One region of the Nocardia sp. NPDC049526 genome, then DNA from elsewhere that is predicted to be linked to it. Evidence: riboswitches for the same ligand, from Rfam matches in the RefSeq annotation. Region 1 holds a riboswitch; the other holds the start of a gene.
The links. A riboswitch is a leader RNA that binds a small molecule or an ion and turns the genes downstream of it on or off. The one in region 1 is predicted to bind cobalamin.
Positions count from the first base shown of each region.

Region 2: linked by a shared signal. The riboswitch ahead of ACIBW7_RS04910 (CbtB-domain containing protein) and the one ahead of metE (5-methyltetrahydropteroyltriglutamate--homocysteine S-methyltransferase) in region 1 are both predicted to bind cobalamin.

Region 1 covers NZ_JBITMA010000004.1:237,289-248,546, forward strand. Annotated here, with positions in the region: gene ACIBW7_RS14710 (DivIVA domain-containing protein) at 1-336, opposite strand, end outside; gene ACIBW7_RS14715 (GtrA family protein) at 641-1,156, shown strand; gene coaD (pantetheine-phosphate adenylyltransferase) at 1,215-1,700, opposite strand; gene rsmD (16S rRNA (guanine(966)-N(2))-methyltransferase RsmD) at 1,755-2,315, opposite strand; gene ACIBW7_RS14730 (pyruvate carboxylase) at 2,312-5,716, opposite strand; cobalamin riboswitch at 6,021-6,227, shown strand; gene metE (5-methyltetrahydropteroyltriglutamate--homocysteine S-methyltransferase) at 6,367-8,622, shown strand; gene ACIBW7_RS14740 (nuclear transport factor 2 family protein) at 9,069-9,455, opposite strand; partial or broken gene ACIBW7_RS14745 (citrate/2-methylcitrate synthase) at 9,585-9,737, opposite strand; gene ACIBW7_RS14750 (hypothetical protein) at 9,710-9,889, opposite strand; gene ACIBW7_RS14755 (short-chain fatty acyl-CoA regulator family protein) at 10,039-11,258, shown strand, end outside.
Region 2 covers NZ_JBITMA010000001.1:1,097,664-1,108,921, forward strand. Annotated here, with positions in the region: gene ACIBW7_RS04840 (VWA domain-containing protein) at 1-480, shown strand, start outside; gene ACIBW7_RS04845 (LLM class flavin-dependent oxidoreductase) at 587-1,429, opposite strand; gene ACIBW7_RS04850 (SHOCT domain-containing protein) at 1,539-1,826, opposite strand; gene ACIBW7_RS04855 (OsmC family peroxiredoxin) at 1,959-2,399, opposite strand; gene ACIBW7_RS04860 (SRPBCC domain-containing protein) at 2,512-2,964, opposite strand; gene ACIBW7_RS04865 (DMT family transporter) at 2,991-3,311, opposite strand; gene ACIBW7_RS04870 (FMN-dependent NADH-azoreductase) at 3,350-3,994, opposite strand; gene ACIBW7_RS04875 (TetR/AcrR family transcriptional regulator) at 4,096-4,701, shown strand; gene ACIBW7_RS04880 (ABC transporter permease) at 4,757-5,593, opposite strand; gene ACIBW7_RS04885 (ABC transporter ATP-binding protein) at 5,614-6,516, opposite strand; gene ACIBW7_RS04890 (sensor histidine kinase) at 6,800-8,092, shown strand; gene ACIBW7_RS04895 (response regulator transcription factor) at 8,089-8,781, shown strand; gene ACIBW7_RS04900 (hypothetical protein) at 8,839-9,303, opposite strand; gene ACIBW7_RS04905 (CbtA family protein) at 9,340-10,170, opposite strand; gene ACIBW7_RS04910 (CbtB-domain containing protein) at 10,161-10,355, opposite strand; cobalamin riboswitch at 10,386-10,538, opposite strand; gene mhuD (mycobilin-forming heme oxygenase MhuD) at 10,604-10,918, opposite strand.

The DNA of each region.
Region 1 (11,258 bases):
CGCGCCGGCCTCGGCGACCATGCGGTCGGCATGTGCCTTGGCGTCGGCGAGAATCCGGTCGGCCTCCTCGCGGGCCGATCCGATGGTCTGATGCGCCTGGTCGTTGGCGGTGGTCACGGTCGTCTCGGCGGTGGTGCGGGCGTCGGAGACGATCTTGTCGCGATGATCGAGCACATCCTGGGCGTCGTCGAGTTCGCCGGGCAGTGCATCGCGCACGTCGTCGAGCAGTTCGAGCACGTCACCGCGCGGCACGATGCAGCTGCGGGTCGGCGGGATGCCGCGCGCTTCTTCGACGATGGCGACCAGCTCGTCGAGAGCTTCGAATACGCGATACATGCTCCTACCCCACTCTCGTGCAGACCTACGGCGAAACTTTCCGCCGTCAGCCCAGTGTGCCCCTCGTCACGGCTCGTGCCGAGTCACCCACCGGTGTGTCGTGTAGGTGTCTCGTACGCCACAAAAACAAGTGGAGGATATGTCTCCACTTGGTGTTACATTTATCGGGAAGGTCGCAACAAGATCTTCTTAAGTGGATCGCAGGCCCTGACCGGGACTGTGGGGTTAGAGGAGGCCGACCGGGCGGATTGCGATGACCATCGCGGTTGTCCGTACCGAAGGCTCGTGTGGGATCGGAAAGACAATGACCGTACTGGAACTACCGCGGACGGCGGTTCTGCCGACAAGCAGCCTGTACACGCCGTGGGCGGGGCCCTACCCCGCGCTGCAGCCGGGGACGGCCGCTCGGTTCGGCCAGTTGATGCAGTATCTGCGGGGCGACCGCGCGCTGGCTCAGCTGATCCGCTTCGCCCTGGTCGGCGGTTCCAGCAATGTCGCCTACGTGCTCCTTTTCTTCGCGATGCACGGCGTCGGCCCCCTGGTCGCCAATATCGCGGGCTCGGTCGTGAGCACCGTGATCGCCAATGAAATGCACCGTCAGCTCACCTTCCACGCCGCAGGGCGAGTCGGCTGGTTCACCGCACAGTGGGAGGGCGGCGGGCTCGCGCTGGTCGGACTCGGGATCACCACCGCCGCACTGGCCGCGCTCGAGCTGTGGGCACCCGGCATGGGCGGTACGTTCCAGGCCGCGGCGGTCCTGGCCATCACTGCCGCGGTCGGCGGTATGCGCTTCCTCGCCCTGCGCGGGTTGGTCTTCTGAGCTTTGTCACCAGGCCGCCCCGGTTCTTCGGAACCGGGGCGGATTTCGTTGGCGGCGTTCAGCCTTTGCGTTCGGCGAGGCGATCCAGCAGGCGCTTGTGGACGGCGGGCGGGAGCATGTCGGTGACATCGCCGCCGTAGGTCGCAACTTCTTTGACCAGTGAGCTGGACAGGAAGCTGAAGGTCGGGTTGGTGGCGATGAAGAAGGTGTCGACGCCGCTGAGCTTCTTGTTCATCTGCGCCATCTGCAGTTCGTAGCCGAAATCGGTGGCATCGCGCAGCCCCTTGACGATCGCGCCGATGCCCTCCTGCTTCGCGAAATCCACCAGCAGACCCTGCCAGGACTCCACCCGCACATTGGGCAGGTGCGCCGTGGCCTCGCGCAGCATCTCCATGCGCTCCTCGACGCTGAACATGCCCTGCTTCTTGGGATTGACCATGACGGTCACCACGACCTCGTCGAACTGAGCCGCGGCCCGCGCGAAGACGTCGATATGTCCATTGGTCACCGGGTCGAACGAGCCCGGGCACAACGCTCCTGCCATGAACAGACGGTATCAGGAGGCCGGACCCTCACCTCGAATGCCGCGACGGCGGAGTTACTCCGGGGCGAATTCGGCTAGTTCGATGCGGGTTTCGCCGTATTTGCGCGCCTTCGCGGGGATATAGCCTGCGGGCCAGACGATCTCGGGTGAGCGGATGGAACGCTCGACTACGACGAGGGCGTCCGGTGCCAGCCAGTCGTGTTCGGCGAGGGCGCGCAGGTCGGCGGTGACCGTCGCGGTGTCGACATCGTAAGGCGGGTCGGAGAAGACCACGTCGTACTTGCCAGCACCGCCGCCCGCCAGGACAGTGGCGACGGACCCGATGCGGAGTTCGGCACCCGGCAGGTCGAGGTCGGCGATATTGCCACGCACGATGGCCGCGGCCTTGCGGTCGGATTCGATGAGCATGGCGTGGGTAGCGCCGCGGGAAAGGGCTTCCAGGCCCAGCGCACCGGATCCGGCGTAGAGGTCGAGCACACGGAGGCCGTCGAAATCGATGCGGGCGTCGAGGGCGCTGAACAGCGCCTCACGCACCCGATCGGAGGTGGGCCGGGTACCCGCGGGCGGGACGCGTAGCCGCCGCCCGCCCGCGGTACCCGCGACGATCCGGGTCATTCGGCCGCGGACTCGCGCACCGTCAGTTCGACCAGCAGGTCACCGCCTTCGACCTGCTGCACCTTGCCGATCGCGACCCGGCCGACGAGGCCGGCCCGCGGCGCGGTGATCGCGGCCTCCATCTTCATCGCCTCGATGGTGCCGACGATATCGCCCGCCGCGATCGAATCGCCTTCGGACACAGCGAGTGTCACCACACCGGCGAACGGGGCGGCGATATGGCCCGCGTTGTTCTTATCGGCCTTCTCGGCGGCCGGGATCTCGCTGGCGATGGAGCGGTCGCGCACGGCGACCGGGCGCAATTGGCCGTTCATGATGCACATGACCGTACGCATACCGCGCTCATCGGGTTCGGAGATGGCCTCCAGTCCGATGAGCAGGGTGACGCCCTTCTCCAGTTGCACACGGTGTTCGTCGCCGCGGCGCAGTCCGTAGAAGAACTGGTTGGCCGACAGACCCATGGTGTCGCCGTACTTTTCCCGGTGCGCGAGGAATTCGGCGGTGGGACCGGGGAAGAGCAGCCGGTTGAGCGTGGCGCGGCGCAGTTCGGAGGAACCGGCGAGTCCGGCCTCGTCCGCGGGGGTCAGCGGGGTCTCCGGCTTGGCCGGTCCACGTCCGGCCAGTGCGCGGCTGCGGAACGGTTCGGGCCAGCCGCCCGCCGGATTGCCGAGTTCGCCCCGGAGGAAACCGATTACCGAATCCGGAATGTCGTAGCGGCCCGGATCGGCGGCGAAGCTTTCGATATCGACGCCGGTGCCGACCAGTGCGAGCGCGAGGTCGCCGACCACCTTCGAGGACGGGGTGACCTTTACCAGGCGGCCCAGAAGTCGGTCCGCCGCAGCGTATTTCGCCTCGACCTCTTCGAAACGGTCACCGAGGCCGAGTGCGATGGCCTGCTGACGCAGATTCGACAGCTGACCGCCCGGGATTTCGTGGGTGTACACCCGGCCGGTCGGCGCGGGCAGCCCGGATTCGAAGGGCGCGTACACCTTTCGCAACGCCTCCCAGTACGGCTCCAGATCGCAGACGTTCTGCAGGTTGAGACCGGTGTCGAATTCGCTGTGCGCGGCAGCCGCGACGATCGCGGAAAGCGCTGGCTGACTGGTGGTTCCGGCCATGGCGGCACTCGCGCCGTCGACCGCGTCGGCGCCGGCCTGCCAGGCGGCGAGGTAGGTGGCCAGCTGACCGCCGGGGGTGTCGTGGGTGTGCACATGCACCGGCAGGTCGAAATTGCTGCGCAGCGCGGAGACCAGGGTCGCGGCGGCCGGAGCGCGCAGCAGGCCCGCCATATCCTTGATAGCCAGTACGTGCGCGCCCGCGTCGACGATCTGCTCGGCGAGCTTGAGGTAGTAGTCGAGGGTGTAGAGGTTTTCGTCCGGGTTGGACAGGTCGCCGGTGTAGCTCATCGCGACTTCCGCGATGGCCGTGCCGGTTTCACGCACCGCGTCGATGGCCGGACGCATCTGGTCGACATTGTTGAGCGCGTCGAAGATGCGGAAGATGTCGATGCCGGTGTCGGTTGCCTCCTGCACGAACGCGCGCGTCACCTGCTCCGGGTACGGCGTATAGCCGACGGTATTGCGTCCGCGCAGCAGCATCTGCAGACAGATATTCGGCACGGCCTCGCGCAGTGCGGCCAGCCGCTCCCACGGGTCCTCGAACAGGAAGCGCAGTGCCACATCGTAAGTCGCGCCGCCCCATGCCTCGATGGACAGCAGTTCCGGTGTCAGGCGCGCGACATGTCCGGCGACGCCGAGCAGTCCATTGGTGCGCACGCGGGTGGCCAGCAGCGACTGGTGTGCGTCGCGGAAGGTGGTGTCGGTGACGCCGACGGCCTTCTGCTCGCGCAGCGCCTGCGCGAACCCGTCCGGGCCCAGGCGCAGCAGCCGCTGACGGGAACCGTCCGGCGGCGGCACGCTCAGATCGATGGCAGGCAGCTTGTCGTGCGGGTACACCGTGGTCGGGCGGTCGCCGTGCGGCTTGTTCACGGTGATATCGGCGAGGTAGTTCAGGATCTTGGTGCCGCGGTCGGCCGAACCGCGCAGGGTCAGCAGCTGTGGGCGCTCATCGATGAACGAGGTGGTGACCCGTCCGGCCTTGAAGTCCGGATCGTCGAGCACCGCGAGCAAGAACGGGATATTGGTGGTGACGCCGCGGATGCGGAATTCCGCGAGTGCGCGACTCGCCCTGGCCACGGCGGCGGGCAGATCGCGGCCGCGGCAGGTGAGCTTGACCAGCATCGAGTCGAAGTAGGCGCCGATCTCCGCGCCCAGGTTCGCACCGCCGTCGAGGCGGATGCCCGCGCCGCCGGGGGTGCGGTATGCGGTGATGCGGCCGGTGTCGGGGCGGAAGCCGTTGGCCGGATCCTCGGTGGTGATCCGGCACTGCAGGGCAGCACCACGAATGGCGACCTTGTCCTGACTCAGACCGAGTTGTTCGAGTGTCTCCCCCGCCGCGATGCGCAGCTGGGACTGCACCAGATCGACATCGGTGATCTCCTCGGTCACCGTGTGCTCGACCTGGATGCGCGGGTTCATCTCGATGAAGACATGGTTGCCGCGCTCGTCGAGCAGGAATTCGACGGTGCCCGCGCAGCTGTAGCCGATCTGGCGGGCGAAGGCCACGGCGTCGTTGCAGATGCGTTCGCGCAGTGCGGGATCCAGGTTCGGGGCGGGTGCGAGCTCGATCACCTTCTGGTGGCGGCGCTGCACCGAACAGTCGCGCTCGAACAGGTGCATGACATTGCCGTGCTGGTCGGCCAGGATCTGCACCTCGATGTGGCGCGGATTTACCACGGCCTGTTCCAGGAAGACGGTCGGATCACCGAAGGCCGACTCCGCCTCGCGGGACGCGGCCTCGATCGATTCGCGCAGCTGTGCGGGATCGGCGACCCGGCGCATACCGCGGCCACCGCCACCCGCGACGGCCTTCACGAAGATCGGATAGTCCAGCTCCTCGGAGGCGGCCAGCAGTTCGTCCACCTCGGCGGAGGGCGCGCTGGACTTCAGCACCGGCAGACCCGCTGCCCGCGCCGCCTCGATCGCGCGAGCCTTGTTACCAGCCAGTTCGAGCACTTCGGCCGACGGACCGATGAAGGTGATGCCCTCGCGCGCGCAGGCCGCCGCGAGGTCCGGGTTCTCGGACAGGAAGCCGTAACCGGGGTAAATGGCGTCGGCACCCGCGGACTTGGCCGCCTCGATGATCGCCGCTATCGACAGGTACGCCCGGACCGGGTGCCCTTCTTCGCCGATCTGGTAGGACTCCGCGGCCTTCAACCGGTGGACCGAGTTGCGGTCCTCGTACGGGAAGACGGCGACTGTCCCGATGCCGAGTTCGTAGGCCGCGCGGAAGGCGCGGATGGCGATCTCGCCACGGTTGGCAACCAAGACTTTCGAGAACATTGAACTAAGGTACCCGCCCCGGAATCGTGGCCTGACAGGGAAGTCCCCTTCGCGGAATCTTCACAACGAGTCCTAGCAGAGTTGCGAAGTTGTGTTCACCTCACCGACACATCTCACCGTCCGTCGCGGTCACAAGTGCGGTCGGGTGCCACCGGCGACTCGAACGCACCTGGCGACAACTTCGCAAACCCGCTGCGCATCGAGCGCTGTGAAATCCGATTGCGCGGCCGCCTATGCTGGTTGACGCAGCTGGTTCGCCGTGCGTAGACGAGATGGAGCCCCGACGTCGCGTTACGGAGTCGAGTTCGCGGATCGGGAAACCGGTGCGCGGATGAGAGGGAACCCGGTGAGAATCCGGGACTGTCCCGCAGCGGTATGCAGGAACGACCGCCGTCATCGAGCACTGGGCAACCACCCGGGAAGCGACGGCCAGTAGGTGAGCCCCGTACGGGGTCGGCCAGAAGGCCCGTGCCCGCAAGTCCGAAGACCTGCCAGCCGTGTCGGATACGCCGTATCCGGCGGCCACCGCCTCGTGGATTGGGCGCGCGGACCTCCGTGTGATTGTCGGGCTCCATCGGTGTGCCGGCACGTCATTCGGTCTCCGCTAGCTCGTAGGGCGATGGTCTTCGATCTCAGCACTGGAGAAATTCGTGACTGTTACGCATAACCCGTTCACCGCGACGGTTCTCGGTCTCCCGCGGGTGGGGCCGCACCGTGAGCTCAAGCGCGCCACCGAGTCCTACTGGGCCGGACGCATCGACGCGCAGCAACTGCACGCGACAGCACGCGATCTGCGACGCGACCAGCTGACCGAATTACAAAGCGCCGGAATGGATTCCATCCCGGTCGGCACCTTCTCCTACTACGACCAGATGCTCGATACCGCCGTATTGCTCGGCGCGCTGCCGGCCCGGGTCGCCGGTATCGCCGATCCACTGGATCGCTATTTCGCCGCCGCACGCGGCACCGATACCGTCGAACCGCTGGAGATGACCAAATGGTTCGATACCAATTATCACTATCTGGTGCCGGAAATCGGTCCGGAGACGGTGTTCTCGCTGGATCCATCGAAGGTGTTGGATGAGCTGCGGGAAGCGCTCGCGCTGGGGGTGCCCGCGCGACCGGTGGTGGTCGGCCCCATCACCTTCCTGAAGCTGGCGAAGGCGACCGGCGGTGCGGCACTGGATCGGCTCGACGAGTTGGTGCCGCTCTATCGGGAGCTGTTGCGGCTGCTGGCCGTGGCGGGCGCGGAATGGGTACAACTCGACGAGCCGGTCCTGGCCACCGATCTGACCGCTGACGAGGTCGAAGGCGTGCGGCGGACCTACGCCGAACTGTCGGCCGCGACGGATCGCCCCGCGCTGCTGGTGGCAACGTACTTCGGCAAGCCAGGTGCGGCGTTGAGTGCCTTGGTCGAGGCCGAAATCGAAGGTATCGCACTGGATTTCACGGTTGACGCCGATCTCTCCGGTGTGCCGGCGCTGGCGAACAAGCTGCTGGTGGCCGGAGTGGTCGACGGTCGAAATGTCTGGCGGGCCGATCTGGAAAAGACTTTGGCGACGCTCGGCACGGTGCTGGGGTGCGCGAAATCCGTTGCGGTGTCGAGTTCCTGCTCATTGCTGCACGTGCCCTATACCTTGGCGAGCGAAACCAGCCTCGACGAGCGGCTGCGTTCGTGGTTGGCCTTCGGTGCGGAGAAGGTCGCCGAGGTGCGATTGCTCGCGACCGCACTGAGCGCGGGGCCCGAGGCGATCGCCGATGAATTGGCTACGGTCCGTACCGCTCTCGCCACCAGGCGTAGCGATCCTCGGTTGGATAATTCGCAGGTTCGGGCGCGGCTGGCCACACTCGGTACGGATGCAACCCGGCGGGCACCCGCGCAACAGCGACGGGCATTGCAAGCCGAGCGGCTGCGACTGCCATCGCTGCCGACCACGACGATCGGCTCGTATCCGCAGACCTCGGCGATCCGACTGGCACGCGCGGCATTGCGCAAGGGTGCGATCGATCAGGCCGAGTACGTGCGGCGGATGCGATCCGAGATCGCGGATGTCATTGCGTTGCAAGAGAAGCTGGGCCTGGATGTACTGGTGCACGGCGAGCCGGAGCGCAATGACATGGTGCAGTACTTCGCCGAGCAACTCGACGGATTCGCCGCCACCGACGCGGGCTGGGTGCAGTCCTACGGCACGCGTTGTGTGCGGCCGCCGATTCTGTTCGGCGATGTGGCGCGGCCCGCGCCGATGACCGTGGATTGGATCGGCTACGCGCAATCGTTGACCGATAAGCCGGTCAAGGGCATGCTGACCGGCCCAGTGACGATTCTGGCCTGGTCGTTCGTCCGCGATGACCAACCGTTGGCGGATTCGGCACGTCAAGTGGCGCTGGCGATCCGGGACGAGACGGTCGATCTACAGGCCGCGGGCATTCGGATCATCCAGGTCGACGAGCCCGCGCTGCGGGAACTGCTGCCGCTGCGCGCGGCCGATCAGGGCGAGTACCTGGAGTGGTCGGTCGGCGCTTTCCGGTTGGCGACCTCCGGGGTCTCGGATGCCACACAGATCCACACCCATCTCTGCTATTCGGAATTCGGTGAGGTCATCGATGCGATCGCCGGATTGGATGCCGATGTGACCTCCATCGAGGCGGCGCGCTCGCATATGGAAGTGCTCGACGATCTGAATGCGGCAGGGTTCGATCTCGGCGTCGGACCGGGCGTGTACGACATCCACTCACCGCGGGTGCCGAGTGTCGAGGAGATCACCGCCTCCCTGCGCGCCGCACTGAAGGCCGTTCCCGCCGAACGGCTTTGGGTCAATCCGGACTGCGGATTGAAGACGCGTGGACCAGTCGAGGTCGAGGCGTCATTGCGCAATCTGGTCGCTGCTGCGGCCGCGGTGCGCTAGCGGGATAATGCGCTCGCCCTCTCGAATGGGAGGGCGGGCGCGCTCGCCCGGGTCCGCGCCGTGTGGCGAACCAATTCCAATTGCAGCCACGCCGTCCCACCCGAACATCTCGACCTCGCGATCGACTGCATCCGCGCATATTCCTGCTCGAAGACCGCGCAGCCCGATAGCGCGGTTTGGTCACCGCGCTATCGGGCTGCATATCAATGAGATTCGGCCCCGGGGAAAGGCCGGAGCCGACGGCGCGGCGTGTACCTCTCACAACTTTCACCGTTGCGGACCATCGGCCGCAGGCGCGACCGTGCGCTCAGTCCCCGCCGCCAGGCCGTATGACATTCCGAGCAACGATCCATGCGTAACCCCTCCTCATACGTCGCCATCAGATATCACCCCCGATGTTCTATTCGACGCAGGGCCGACCGATTCGGTTCCGTCGGTTCCCTCGACTATTCGGCCGCGGGCTCGGTTCCGAAGGCGCGATTGATGGCGGCCATATCGAAGTAGTCGCGCCAGGCGGTGATGGCGCCGTCGGCGACCTCGAAGACGCCCACTACCGGCAGCGGGGTGTCTTTGCCCAGGCCGCGCAAGATATCGGTGCGCTCGTTCATGACGATATTTCCGGCGGCGACCTGGTGGTGCACGTCGAATTCGATGGATTCGAAGGTGCTGAGGAAACCGGCGATAAAATCGCGGATGGCAGCGCGGCCGTTGATGGGTTCCATCGGAATGTTGTGGTAGACGGCGTCTTCGGCGAAGAAGGCGCTGATCCGGTCCGGGTCGGGATCGGCCCAGCTGCGGCACATGGCGGTGACGATTTCGTCGGGGCTCGGCATTCGGTTCGCTCGCTTCCTTGCGCCGATACGATCGGGCACATCGGTCGATTCGATCGCACCGATTACACCAAACAATCGCTTGGTTGTGCCAGGATCAGCCCGCAACCAGCAGTTCGCGCTGCGACACCCATTGGCACCGCCGTACAGCGGACCCTCGATCGCAGCGATGATCGCGCTGTACATATCCGAGCGGGTCGAGGTGACCACACGCGCGACGAAGGTGGATGCGTTGAAACTGTGCTCCACGTAAAGGATCAGCGAAATCTCGAAGGCGCGCACAATGCGCTGTCGACGATCCGGTTCACGATCCTCGCGCGGACCTCGGCGGTCACCTCGACCGGATCGGCGGCGACCTCGGCAATTCTGATGGCCAAGTGTTCTGTGCGCGGAAGGTCCGCGGTGGCGGCGCGGGCGCGTACGATGTGGGTTTTCATCCATCCGCCGGTTCCAGACGGGCCAGCGGCCCTCCTTCGCACGCTACGCAGGATTAATCTTCGGCAAAATCCCTTGCAACAGCAGATTTCTGCGGGCGAGAATCCTCAATTTTGCGATGATTGCGAATTCCGAGGGCTACCATCTTGCGGTGCGCAAGATGTACGCGGGCGCCCGACTGAGACGGTTGCGCGAGGAACGGCGGATGACCCAGGCGGCACTGGCGAAATCCCTGGATCTATCGCCCAGCTACCTCAACCAGCTCGAGCGCGACCAGCGACCGCTCACCATTCCGGTGCTGCTGAAGCTCAACTCCACCTTCGACCTCGACGTGCAATTTTTCGCGGCCGACTCCGATGCCCGGCTGGTCTCGGATCTGCACGAGGTACTCGTCGATGCGGCGGGCGGTGACAGTGCGCCACTGACCGAGGTGGAGGAACTGGCGACGCGACTGCCGGAGGTCTCCCGGATCGTCGTCGCGATGCATCGGCGATTGCGCGCGGCGACAGATCAACTCGATCTGCTCTCCGCCCGGGTGGCCGCGCCGACGGGCGCACCCGGCGTGCCCATGCCGTATGAGGATGTGCGGGATTTCTTCTACGACCACCACAATCACATCGCGCAACTCGATCATGCGGCCGAACAGCTCTTCGAGGAGTGCGGTCTGAGCATCGGGTCCCTCGATCGACAACTCGCCAGGGTGGCCGAGGAGCGCGCCGGGGTCACCGTGCTGGTGCGCGGTGACGGCGCGGATCCGTCTATCCCGAAACGGCATTACGATCCGGACAGCCGCACGCTGACGCTGGCGCGGCGGCTGCGTCCCGGGCAGCGCGCATTTCAAATTGCCACCACCCTCGGCTTTCTGCTGTACGGCAAGGATCTGGATGCCGTACTCGCCGAAACACCGTCGCTCACCGGCGAATCCAGGACGTTGGCGCGGATCGGGTTGGCGAATTACTTCGCGGGCGCACTGGCGCTGCCGTATGGCCGCTTTCTGCGGTCGGCCGAGGAACTGCGCTACGACATCGATCTGCTCAGTCTGCGTTTCGAGGTCGGCTTCGAGACCATCTGCCACCGGTTGAGCACCCTGCAGCGGCAGGGGCAGCGCGGCGTTCCGTTCTTCCTCGTCCGCACCGACCGGGCGGGCAATATCTCGAAACGCCAGTCCGCCACGGCATTCCATTTCTCCCGGGTCGGGGGCAGCTGCCCGCTATGGGTGGTGCACGAGGCCTTCGCCAATCCTGGTCGCATCCTGACCCAGATGGCGGCAATGCCCGATGGCCGCCGCTACCTCTGGATCGCCCGCACCGCGCTGGCGGGGCCCCACGGATTCAGCACGGCGACAAAGGATTTCGCGATCGGCCTGGGTTG
Region 2 (11,258 bases), on a different contig from region 1:
CTGGTCTATGCGAATCGGCCGATCGCCGAGGTACCGCCGCTGAGCCTGCAGCCGCGCGGTGGAACCGCGCTGTATGACGCGGTGGGGCGGCTGGTCACCGATGTCGGCCGGGAACTCTCGGCTCGACCTGAGCATGAGCGCCCGGGCACGGTGATCGTCGTTGTACTGACCGATGGGCACGAGAATTCCAGCCGGGAATGGACGCATGCCGCGGTCCGGTCGCTGATTACGCAGCAGCAGGAGGTGTACTCCTGGGATTTCGTATTCCTCGGCGCGAATATGGATGCGGTGGCGGTGGGGTCCGAATTGGGGTTCGATCCGCGGCGCTCGCTGACCTACGGTGCGACGCCGGCGGGGGCGGCGGGGGCATTCGCATCGGCCGCGGCGTATTCGGCGCGGCGCAGTATGGCCGCGCCCGGGCAGGCGGTGGATGGATTCACCGATGCCGAACGGCAGGCGGCCAATCCGGACGCGCAGTAGTTTCGCAGGCAGTTGTGCCCGATGACGGGCGCGCATATCAGCACAGCGCCACGGTCGCGAGAATTGCGGCCGTGGCGCTGTGGCGGGTGACGGTTTCCGTCCGGGGTCAGACAGTCTGGTTTGTGAATAGGGCGAGTGCCGGGGCGAAGGCTTCGGCCAGTTCGCCGGGGACGATCAGTTCATCGATGCCGTACTTCTCCCGGCGGTATTCGAGCACCTCGGCGACGGTGGCCGGATCGCCGTCCAGCACACCCGCCGATCCACCCGCGCGCAGTCCGTCCGCGGTGAGTCCGAGCCGCTTGCTCAACCAGAACGGCAGTTCGTCGCCGATGCCGACCAGCTGATGGGTGAAGCGCACATCGCGATCGGTATTGTCGCGCACGATCCGGACCATCTCGGCGAGATCGGCCTCGGTCGCGTCCGGCCCGGCGGCCAGCAATACCCGATCGGCGAAACCCGCTGCGACAGTGAGCATTCGAGGTCCATTCGCGGCCACGATGATCGGCAGCGCGGGATCGACCTGTTCACGAACGGCATGCACGGTGGCGATGAGTTGCTCGCGGCGTCGGGCCGCCGAACCCCAAGGCATACCGAGCCGTTCGGCCTCGGCGCTCGCATCGGGACGCCCCGACCCGATGCCGAGTTCGAATCGTCGGTCCGAAAGCAGTTGCAGTGCGGCGGTTTCGCGCACGGTGGCGGCTGGAGTCCGCAGGGGAGCGGCCAGTACGTTCGGGCGCAGTCGGATGGTGGTGGTCACCGCGGCGGCGGCCGCGAGTGTCGGGAACGGGGATGGGGTATCGAGCGTGTCCGGCAGCAGGATCGTTCGGTAGCCCTGCTGTTCGGCGCTCTGTACCGCGCGCACCCATTCGGCTCCCGATCGCGGTGTAATGACGGTTCCGAAGGTCATGCTCATGGTGTGGGTCTCCCGTGATTCGGGTCGAATAGTCATCGGTTCTGAATGAGGCCGTACGCTGCCGGCCGATATTTCGGGCAAACATGCGGTTGCGGTGCCCGCCGCTCGTGGGGCCGGGCGGCGGGCCTACCGAAAAGCTTGCGGCTCAGGTAGCGGGAGTCTCGCCACCGCGCGGCTTCGCTCCGCGCTCGCGCAGCACCGCCAGTCGACTGCGATATTGATCCTCGGTGATCTCGCCACGTGCGAACGCGGTACGCAGCGCACCGATTCCGCTCTGGTGTGCCCAGAACCGCCGCCGCGCGAATACGAAGAAGACAATGATGGTGGCCCAGAACAGCACTGGGAAGATCCAGAAGAACGGCCAGGGATGCCATCCGCCGTCATAGTGATCGGCCAAGAAGGTGATGGCCTCGGGTTGCGTGAAAATGTTCATGACCCAACCCTGCGCCCGACACCCGCACCCGGACATCGGCCTGCCGACGATGTTCGCCCTACGCCTGTGCGCGTACGCGGCGCTCGCATAACCACTGGGCTCCTCGCACTGGCCGTGCGAGGAGCCGGGAAGTCAGGCGAGGGCGGCGTCGAGGGTGATGTTGTCCACCCCGGCGAGGGCCTTGCTGACCGGGCAGCCCGCCTTGGCGGCGGCTGCCGCGGCGGCGAAGCCGTCGGCGTCCAGGCCGGAGACCCGGCCGCGGACGGTGAGTTTGATGGCGCTGATGCGGAAGCCGCCGTCCGGATCCGGGCCGAGGGTCACATCGGCGGTGACGTCCAGGCTCTCGGGCGTGCCGCCGGCATTGCCGATCTGGGCTGAGAGGGCCATGGCGAAGCAGGAGGAGTGCGCCGCCGCGATCAGTTCCTCGGGGCTGGTGGTGCCGTCGGCGTCGTCGGCGGCACGCTTGGGGAAGGAGACGTCGTACTTGCCGACACCGGAACTGGCCAACTCGACCTGGCCGGAGCCGTCCTGGAGGCCACCGGTCCAAGCGGTGCGCGCGGTACGTGTGGGCATCACGGTCCTTTCGAAGATGTGTGAATCACAATTCGCAGTCGAACCTACCCTCGCCGCCCCGGCGACGCGTGCGAAGGCGGCAGCCGGATTCGAGTGCCGCAGCGGATGATCGTCAGGCGGGCTCGGCCGTGCGCTGATCGAGCTGTTCGAGCACCGGCGGCCAGGCCTGCAAATGCCGGTCGCGGGCGGATTCATCGGCAAATCCCGCGTGCGCCAAGCGAAGTCGGGTGCCGGAGTGGATCGGCACGAGCTCGACCGTCACCACGGTTTCCGCGCCCTCGGTGCCGCCAGACCCGGTCACCCAGGTCAGCTCTACGATCTGATCCGGAACCAGGCGGAGAAACCGTCCGTGGTGCGGGCTGCGCATGCCCTGATATTCGGCCTCGAAGAAGAACGGCTCGTTCACGGCCGGTCGCATGAGGACCGACCCGGGGGTCGCGAACCAGTGGTCGAACCGCTCGGTCCAGGCCCGGTACAGCGCCGGTGGCGGCGCGGTCATCGTGCGCTCGACTTCGACCCCATAGGGGCGCGACGACAGATCGGGTACCCGCACTGGTTCGATCATGCTTCGGACTGTACCGCCGGACCTGCTCAGTCCGGATTGGTGACGCGCGCCAGCACGATGCCGCCGAGAATCAGCGACAGTGCCAGCAGCCGTCCGGCGCTCATCGGATCCTTGTTGATCACGACACCGAGGCTGATCGCGCCGACCGCGCCGATTCCGGTGAAGACCGCATAGGCCGTGCCGACCGGCAGCGTCTGCATGGCCCGCGACAGCAGATACACCGCGACCGCGCCGAGTACGAAGCAGATGACGGTCGGGACGAGGCGCGTGAAGTTCTCGGTCGGCTTGATGCTTTGCGACCAGATGATCTCCACCAGTCCGGCGATGCCGAGAATGATCCAATTCATCAGTACTCCGATCCTTTCGAGCGACCTGCAAGCAGTCGCTAGCGGCCGGCCAAATTGCGCGCGGATTCCATTGCGGCCGAATAGGATTCGTCATGCCGGCCGCGCAGGTGCGCCAGTGCCGGGTCCTGCCTCGAGTTGGCGAGTTCCGCATTGACGAAGACGGTGTCGGTGACGGCGAAATGTCCCGCGAAGAAATCGCGCAGATAGCGCTCTTGATAGTCGAAGGCGGCCTTGGGGGCGCCGGATGCGTACGACCCGCCGCGTGCGGAGACGACGACGAATCGCCTGTCGCCCAAGGACATTCGCGGAAAGGTCACCTGATCGAGCCAGGCCTTGAGCGCTGCCGGAATCGAGTAGTTGTACATCGGGGTGCCGATCAGTATCACATCGGCGGCCAGCACCTCGGTCAGCAGCGGTTCCACTATCGCCCAGGCGGTGGCCTGTTGCGGTGTGCGGACCAGTTCGGCGAGGCGGTTCAGATCGGTGCCTGGTTGGGCGAGGACGGCATCGCATAGTTCGGTCCATGCCTCGTCGATGAAGGGCACTGGCTCGGCCGCCAAGTCGCGATAGATGTAGCCGCCCTCGGGATTCCCGGCGCGCCATGCCTGGGCGAATGCCGCGCTCAGTTCCCGGCTGATGGAACGACGCCGGGCGCTGGCATCGAGGTGCAACAACGTGCTCATGATCTCTCCCGCGAATCTAACTGGACACCATGTCCGGTTGCTACCGTACCGACAACCGGACATTCTGTCCACTTGATTGGAAAGTCGAGTACAGTCGGGCGATGAACAGCGATATGGACCTGCTCGGCGGGCATCCGGAACCGGCATTGCCGACCGAGCGCGCGGACGCGGCCCGCAACCGAGCCAAAGTGCTCGCCGCGGCCGCCGAGCTGTTCGCAACGCGGGACCCGCGCACTGTCACGATGGACGACATCGCCAAGGCGGCGGGGGTCGGTCGCGGCACGCTGTACCGCCGCTATCCGGATAAGAATTCGATCGCCGTCGCACTGCTCGACGAACACGAACGCGCACTGCAGGAGCAATTGTTGCGCGGTGAACCACCGCTCGGTCCCGGCGCGCCACCAGCCGAACGGCTCGCCGCCTTCTATGCCGCCATGGTCGAATTATTGGACGGGCACGCGGATTTGGTGCTCGGCGCGGAGATCGGCGGCGCGCGGTTCGCCGCCGGTGCGTACGGCTTCTGGTTCCTGCACGTCCGGTCGCTGTTGGTGGCCGCAGGCATCGGGGACCCGGACGCCATGGTCGATTCGCTGCTCGCGCCGTTGGCCGCCGAGGTCTATCGGCATCAGCGGGCGCGGGGTCTCACTTCCGCGCAGATCGCGGGGGCGCTGGCCGAACTGGCCCGTTCCGTGCTGTCCGCGCCCTGAATGCGCCGAACCGCTGACGAACTGTTGTTCGCCAACGGTTTCGGCGCCTGTGGGTTCAGACCATATCGCGCCGCTGCACCAGCCACATCGTGCCCGCCGCGAAGAGCGCCACGTACACCACCAGCGCGATGAGCGACTGAGTCCGCGACAGGATGTCGAGCACCCCCGGCGTCGACGGCCCCTCGACGGTACGCATCGCCCCGGCCATCGAACCCGCTGCTGTACCGGGCAGATGATCGGTGAGCACCTTGATCGGGCTGAAGATCGCCGCAACACCGCGCAGCAGATTCTCCACAACCAGCACCCACACCAGTCCGAGTCCGACGGCCAGCGCCGGACCGCGCGCGATCGCCCCGATCAGGGCGCCCGCCAGCGTCCACATGCCGAGAATCGCTGTGCCGGTGATGATTCCGTTCACCGCCTGGCCAAGGCCGGGCAGTGCCAGCGACTGTGATCGGGTTGTCGCGATAATCGATGCGACCCCGATATCCGCCACGAACGCGACGCACACCAGCCCGACAACGGTGACCGCCAGGCTGATCAGCGCACCGCCGATGGCATTTATCCGCGACGGCCCCTGGGTGAGCACGGTTTTCCAAGTGCCCCAGCCATATCCGCTACCGATGGTCAATGCGCCGAGAATGAGCATCAGCGCACCACCGAACATCGCCATGCCCTGGGTGAAGACCTCCGGTACCGCAGCGGGCAACATCTGATGCAGCAGAACGTCTTTGGGCACGCCGTTCGACATCGTTTTCATATCGCCGGAGGAGTAGGCGAGGTAGTTGAAGAGGTAGGAGAAGGTGAGATTCAGCAGAATCCAGGTGCCGAGAATGATCCAGAATGCGGGCCACTTACGCAGTCGCAGCATCTCCGCTCTCGTGCTCGCCATCAGGCCGTTCATTGTCCCGTTCATTTCGCTGGCTCCAATTGGGTCATTTCGAAGAACACTTCTTCCAGGGACTTTTCATCGGTCCGCAGCTCCAGCAGATCCGCGCCGGATTCGACGACCGCACGCGCGACCACCGGCGCGCTGTCCGCACCGGCCTCGATCCGAATTCCGCGCGCGGTCAACATGGCCGAACGCTCGCCGACCACCCGGCGCACGGCGGGAAATGCCACCTCCAGCGGCTCGGCTCGCAGTAAAAGCGAAGAGGCGCCGCGCAATTCGGTGACCGTGGATTCGGTGAGCAGCTTGCCGCCGGAGATAACACCGACACGGTCGCAGATCTCCTGCACCTCGCTGAGCATGTGGCTGGACAGCAGCACGGTGTGACCGTCACCGGCGAGAGTTGTGATGAGCTCTCGCATTTCGGCCATGCCCTGCGGGTCGAGGCCATTGGTCGGCTCGTCCAGGATCAGCAGATCGGGACGGCCGAGCAGAGCCGCGCCGACGCCGAGGCGCTGCTTCATACCGAGGGAGTAGGTGCGGAACTTATCGTCGGCGCGATTGGCGAGGCCGACGCGGTCGAGCGCGTCCTCCGCGTCGGCACGCTCGAGGCCTCGATATTTCGCGAGTACCCGCAGGTTGTCGCGGCCGGTGAGGTAGGGGTAGAAGCCAGGTCCCTCGATAAGGACGCCGATTCGGCGGACCACGGCCGGATCGCCCGGGGTATGTCCGAGCACGGTGGCGGTGCCATCGGTGGGACGGATCAATCCGACCAGCATTCGCAGCGTGGTCGTCTTGCCCGCGCCGTTCGGACCGAGGAAACCGTAGATCTCCCCGGGCGCGACATGCATTTGCACGCGGTCGACGGCGACGTGGGTGCCGTAGCGTTTGGTCAGCCCTGCGGTGACCACGATGGAATCTGTCATGCACCGAGAATCCGCCCCCGACCAGGGGGGACACATCCGTCGCGCGGCGATGCTCGATGTACGTACCGCGGCCTACGAAGCGCCGTGACTGCGGACGCGACGACTGATTTCGCAAGCATATGGGCAACTTCGTCGGGAACGCCCGAAACCTGGCTGTCACCTCGACCGATGGCCCGCGACGCGACCGTTGAGGCACCAACGGCCGGCAAAATATTCGGGGCGGCGGGGGAGCATACGTAGCGCGGCGGACGTCGTGGCGCGTCCGGGCCAATAGGCTGCAAGTGTGACAGCGCCAGGGGAATCGAAACGTGGCCCGGTCCTTCAGGACTGGGTGCTCGCGCTCGTCGTCGGGGCGATCCAGGTCGTCGGGGGACGCAATGCCAACCTGCGCCAGACCGGAGTGCACTCGCTCGACGCATTCGGCTATGTGCTGTTGCTCATCGGACCGGTGGCGTTATTGCTACGCCGTTCCTACCCGCTGCCCGCGCTGCTCGTGACGATCGCGTCCTGCGCGGTGTACCTGCTGCGCGGCTACGGCTACGGCCCGATCTTCGTTTCACTGGTGATCGCATTCATCAGCGCGGCGATCGTCGGATCGCGCTGGTGGACATATCCGCTCGCGCCGATCGGCTATCTCGCGCTGCTCTGGCCGCTGCCCGCGCTGGTGGGGCATCCGGCCGACCCGTGGCTGGCATTCGGCATGATCGCCTGGCTGGGTGTGCTGGTCGCGATCGCGGAGGGGATCCGCCAGCGCCAGGCGGTGGTGGTGGCGCGCAGGCAGCGGGCCGAGGCGGCGCGCCGCGATGAGGAGGCGCAGCGCGAACGGCGGGCCAGCGAGGAACGGCTCGCGATCGCGCGTGAGTTGCACGATGTACTGGCACATAGCCTTTCGCTGATCAATGTGCAGTCCTCGGTGGCGCTGGAGCTCTTCGACAAGAAGCCGGAGCAGGCCGAATCGGCTCTCGCGGCTATCAAAACGGCGAGCAAGGATGCGTTGGCCGAGGTGCATACGCTGCTGCACTCGATCCGCAGCGGCAGTCCGTCGCCCGGCGCGGCCGAAGTGGGTGAATCGGATGTCGAGCCGGAATCCGCGCACGCGCGCCACGAATCCGAACGGGCCCAAGATAATTCGGTTGCCCACACCGTCGAAGCACCGCCGCCCGCCCCACGGAGTCCGGCGCCGAGCATCGAGGATCTGGACGCACTGCTGCAGCGCACCCGCGCTGCCGGTCTCACGGTCGACACCCGCATTATCGGCACCGCACACAAATTGCCCAGCGTCGTCGATGTGGCGGCGGCCCGCATCATCCAGGAATCGCTGACCAATGTGGTCCGCCACGCGCCCGGCGCACCGGCCGCGGTGACCATCCGCTACGCGGCCGATTCGGTCGAGATCACCATCGACAACGCTCGCGCCACCGGTACACAATCGAAGTCCGGACCGAGCGGCGGCAATGGCATTCTCGGCATGCGCGAACGCGCACACGCTCTCGGCGGTCAGCTGATCGCGGGTCCGCGGCCCAGTGGCGGATTCCGCGTGGTGGCCCGGCTACCGTCCCAGGAGGAGGCGCGATGAACGGCGGCAATTCGAGGGACGCGGGTGGGCCCGTCCGGGTATTGGTTGCCGACGATCAGGCCCTGGTGCGCGGCGGTTTCGTCGCGCTGCTCGACGCGCAGGACGGCATCGAGGTGGTGGGTGAGGCCGATAACGGCGAACAGGCCGTCCGCATGACCCGCAGCCTGACCCCCGACGTGGTCCTGATGGATATCAGAATGCCGGTCCTGGACGGCCTTGCCGCCACCAGAATGATCGCCGAGGATCCGAAACTCGCCGAGGTGAAGGTTGTCGTCCTGACCACCTTCGAACTCGACGAATACGTCTTCGAAGCAATGCGCGCGGGCGCGACGGGGTTCCTGGTCAAACACACCGAACCCGCCGACCTCGTCCGCGCCATCCGAGTCGTCGCCGCGGGCGACGCCCTGCTCTCGCCCGGCGTCACCCGCCGCCTCATCGCCGAATTCTCCGCCCACGCCAAACAACCCCCACCCGCCGCGTTCACCGAACTCACCGACCGCGAGCGTGAGGTCATGACCCTGGTAGCCGAGGGTCTCACCAATGCCGAAATCGGCGAACGCCTCTTCATGAGTCCCGCCACCGCCCGCACCCACGTCAGCCGCATCCTGATGAAACTGGACGCCAGAGACCGCACCCAACTCGTGGTCATGGCCTACGAATCCGGCCTGGTCCGCCCCGGCTGGCAATAACGCTGTCGCGCACCCGGCGATTACCGCGCATACCGAATAGCCTGTGCGAGATGGCCACTACCTGAAGTAGCGGCGGGCGGTCGGGTGGTACATGGCGGGGATGGCAACCAAGACGGCCAGGATGTGCCCGGTGCGGAAGGTTCCGGTGATCACCGCGGATGCGGTGAGGTTGTCGAACAGGTCGCCGATTTGCTTGGCGGACAACGTGGCTGCCAGTGGTTCGATGGTCAGAGAGGCCAGGCCGATTACGCCGATGCCGAAGGTGAGCACCAGCCTGGCCCAGCGGGCGCCGCGCGCCATCTGGACGGCGACGCCGAGAACCACCAGATAAATGCCGCCGCGAACGGCCGAACCTGTTGCGAGTGAGCCGATATCGGCGTTCGGGCGGTCCAATTGCACGGCGGTGTAGGTGATGGCCTCGCCGACGCCGCATAGTAGCGCGATGACGAGTGCGGTGAATGCCACGAAAACCGGGCGTGGTGGGTCGGTTCTCGGCCGTACGGAAAAGGCAGTGGCGGTCATACGACCGACACTGCCTTTCGCGGTTCGAATTCCGGATCAGCCTGCGGTAGCGGCTGTTTCTCGTACCGGAGTGCTATCGCGCGTGGCGAATTCGGTGAGCGCCGCGAAACCGAGGCCGAGGCAGGCCCACAGGGTGGCCGTCTCGCCGAGCGATGTCGCACGGAACTGCCACAGCAGTACGGCCGGGAAGTCGTCCTTCACCTCGTTCACGCCGGGCAACAGGATGTACCCGAGTACCACGATGAGGACGAATGCCGCGACCCCGGCGATCAGCCGGACCGTACCGAGTTGCGCGGCAAGCAGTTTGTAGACGTACAGCCCGATACCGACGGCAGCGAGTCCGAGTAGCACCGCCGCCAACCACAGCAGGGTGCGCTGGTTGATGGTGTCCGGTTCACCCACGGCGGGCGGATTGGCCGGGTACTTGAAGAACGGCACCGCCACTATCGCGGTCCAACCGGCCAATGCCGATCCGAGCGCGAGCTTCGGCCCCGACAAGGTGGTGTACCGGCGTGCGAAGTGCGCGACCGAAGCGAAGATCGCCCCGAGCGCGAGCCCGGCGAGTCCGAGCGCAAGGAACTGCCCGAACTTCTGCCCGGACCGGCTGACCAGCGGTTCTTCCTCGTCACCGTGCGTATGCCCGGCTGGTTCCTGGGCGTGCTCGGCGGCCTGCTCCTTGGCGGTATTGGCCTCTTCGATGGAGATGGCGGCGTCGATCTTGGATTCGCCGACGAAGTAGCCCACTGTCGCGGCCAGCAGACCGGCGATGAGGCCGGCCAGCAGGCCACGGAGCAGCAGGGTCTTGAGCGATCCGACCAGGGGTACGGCCGCCGACGGAGTCGGCGGGGTGGGTGTACTCAGTGGCACGGCACACCGAGCAGGTGACGTCCGTCGTGCATGAGCTCATGCAGGTACATCCCGCTGCGCGAGATGACGCCCTGGTCGAAGCCGACCAGGTACAGCGTGAGCAATGCGAGAAGAACGACGCCCACTGCGATGAGCAGTGTGCCGAGTGAATCAGTTGCCCGACTCGGTGAATGCGCGATAGCCATTCGAGTCCTCCTAGGGATGCGCGTCCCGTGAGTTGTTCGGTGCGAAGGCGCCGGTGTCTGGCTTTCCGGCACCAAGGACTCGGTGCAAGAACACAGTGGCGCGACCGCTCCGGAATTTCACCGAATTACCGCGTCACCCTCGCGTTTGTCCTTCGAACTGTGACATCCGGTTGTACTCGGCGTCAACATGGCGGGCGACTTGCCCAGGCCGGGATGGGCGAGTCGCGCGCCGGGTCTGTCCAGCGGTTTCAGGAAGCGGACTTGGCCGCGACGTCCAGTACAACCTCGAATTCCAGCAGCGAGGCACCCGTCGAAACCGGCTTCTGCCGCTCGCCGGCGTGCGCCTCGCGCGCGGGTCCGTCCCGCCACGCCGCGAACGACTCTTCCGAATCCCACTGGGTGACAACGAAGTACCGGTTCTCTCCGGCCACCGGCCGCAGTAACTGGAAGCCGAGGAAGCCCGGCGAGCCCTCGACCGCATGCGCGCGATGGGCGAATCGCTTCTCCAACTCGGGGCCCGCGCCCTCCGGAACCTCGATCGCATTGATCTTCACAACAGCCATGGCTCCGACGATACGTCCGCGCCAACCGGGCACCCCGCAGCGCATGCGATGTAGTCCATCGCAGGCGAGTTGACCGCGGAGACTCTCCAACTACGGAGCGAGTCTTACGAGCGACCCGTCTCGCGTCCGCGCCGAAGGCGCGGCCATCGAACACAGCCGACTCGTCGAAGCGCATGCGCCGCAGGCGCGGGACTCGACCATCCGGCGAGCGTGCACCGGTGGCCGAACGATCCGCCATCGGTGACCCCAACGAAGCGAGTCTTACGAGCGAGGAGTTCGCGGCCCGTCTCGCGTCCGAGTCGTCGAAGCGCATGCGCCGCAGGCGCGAGTCTCGACGACT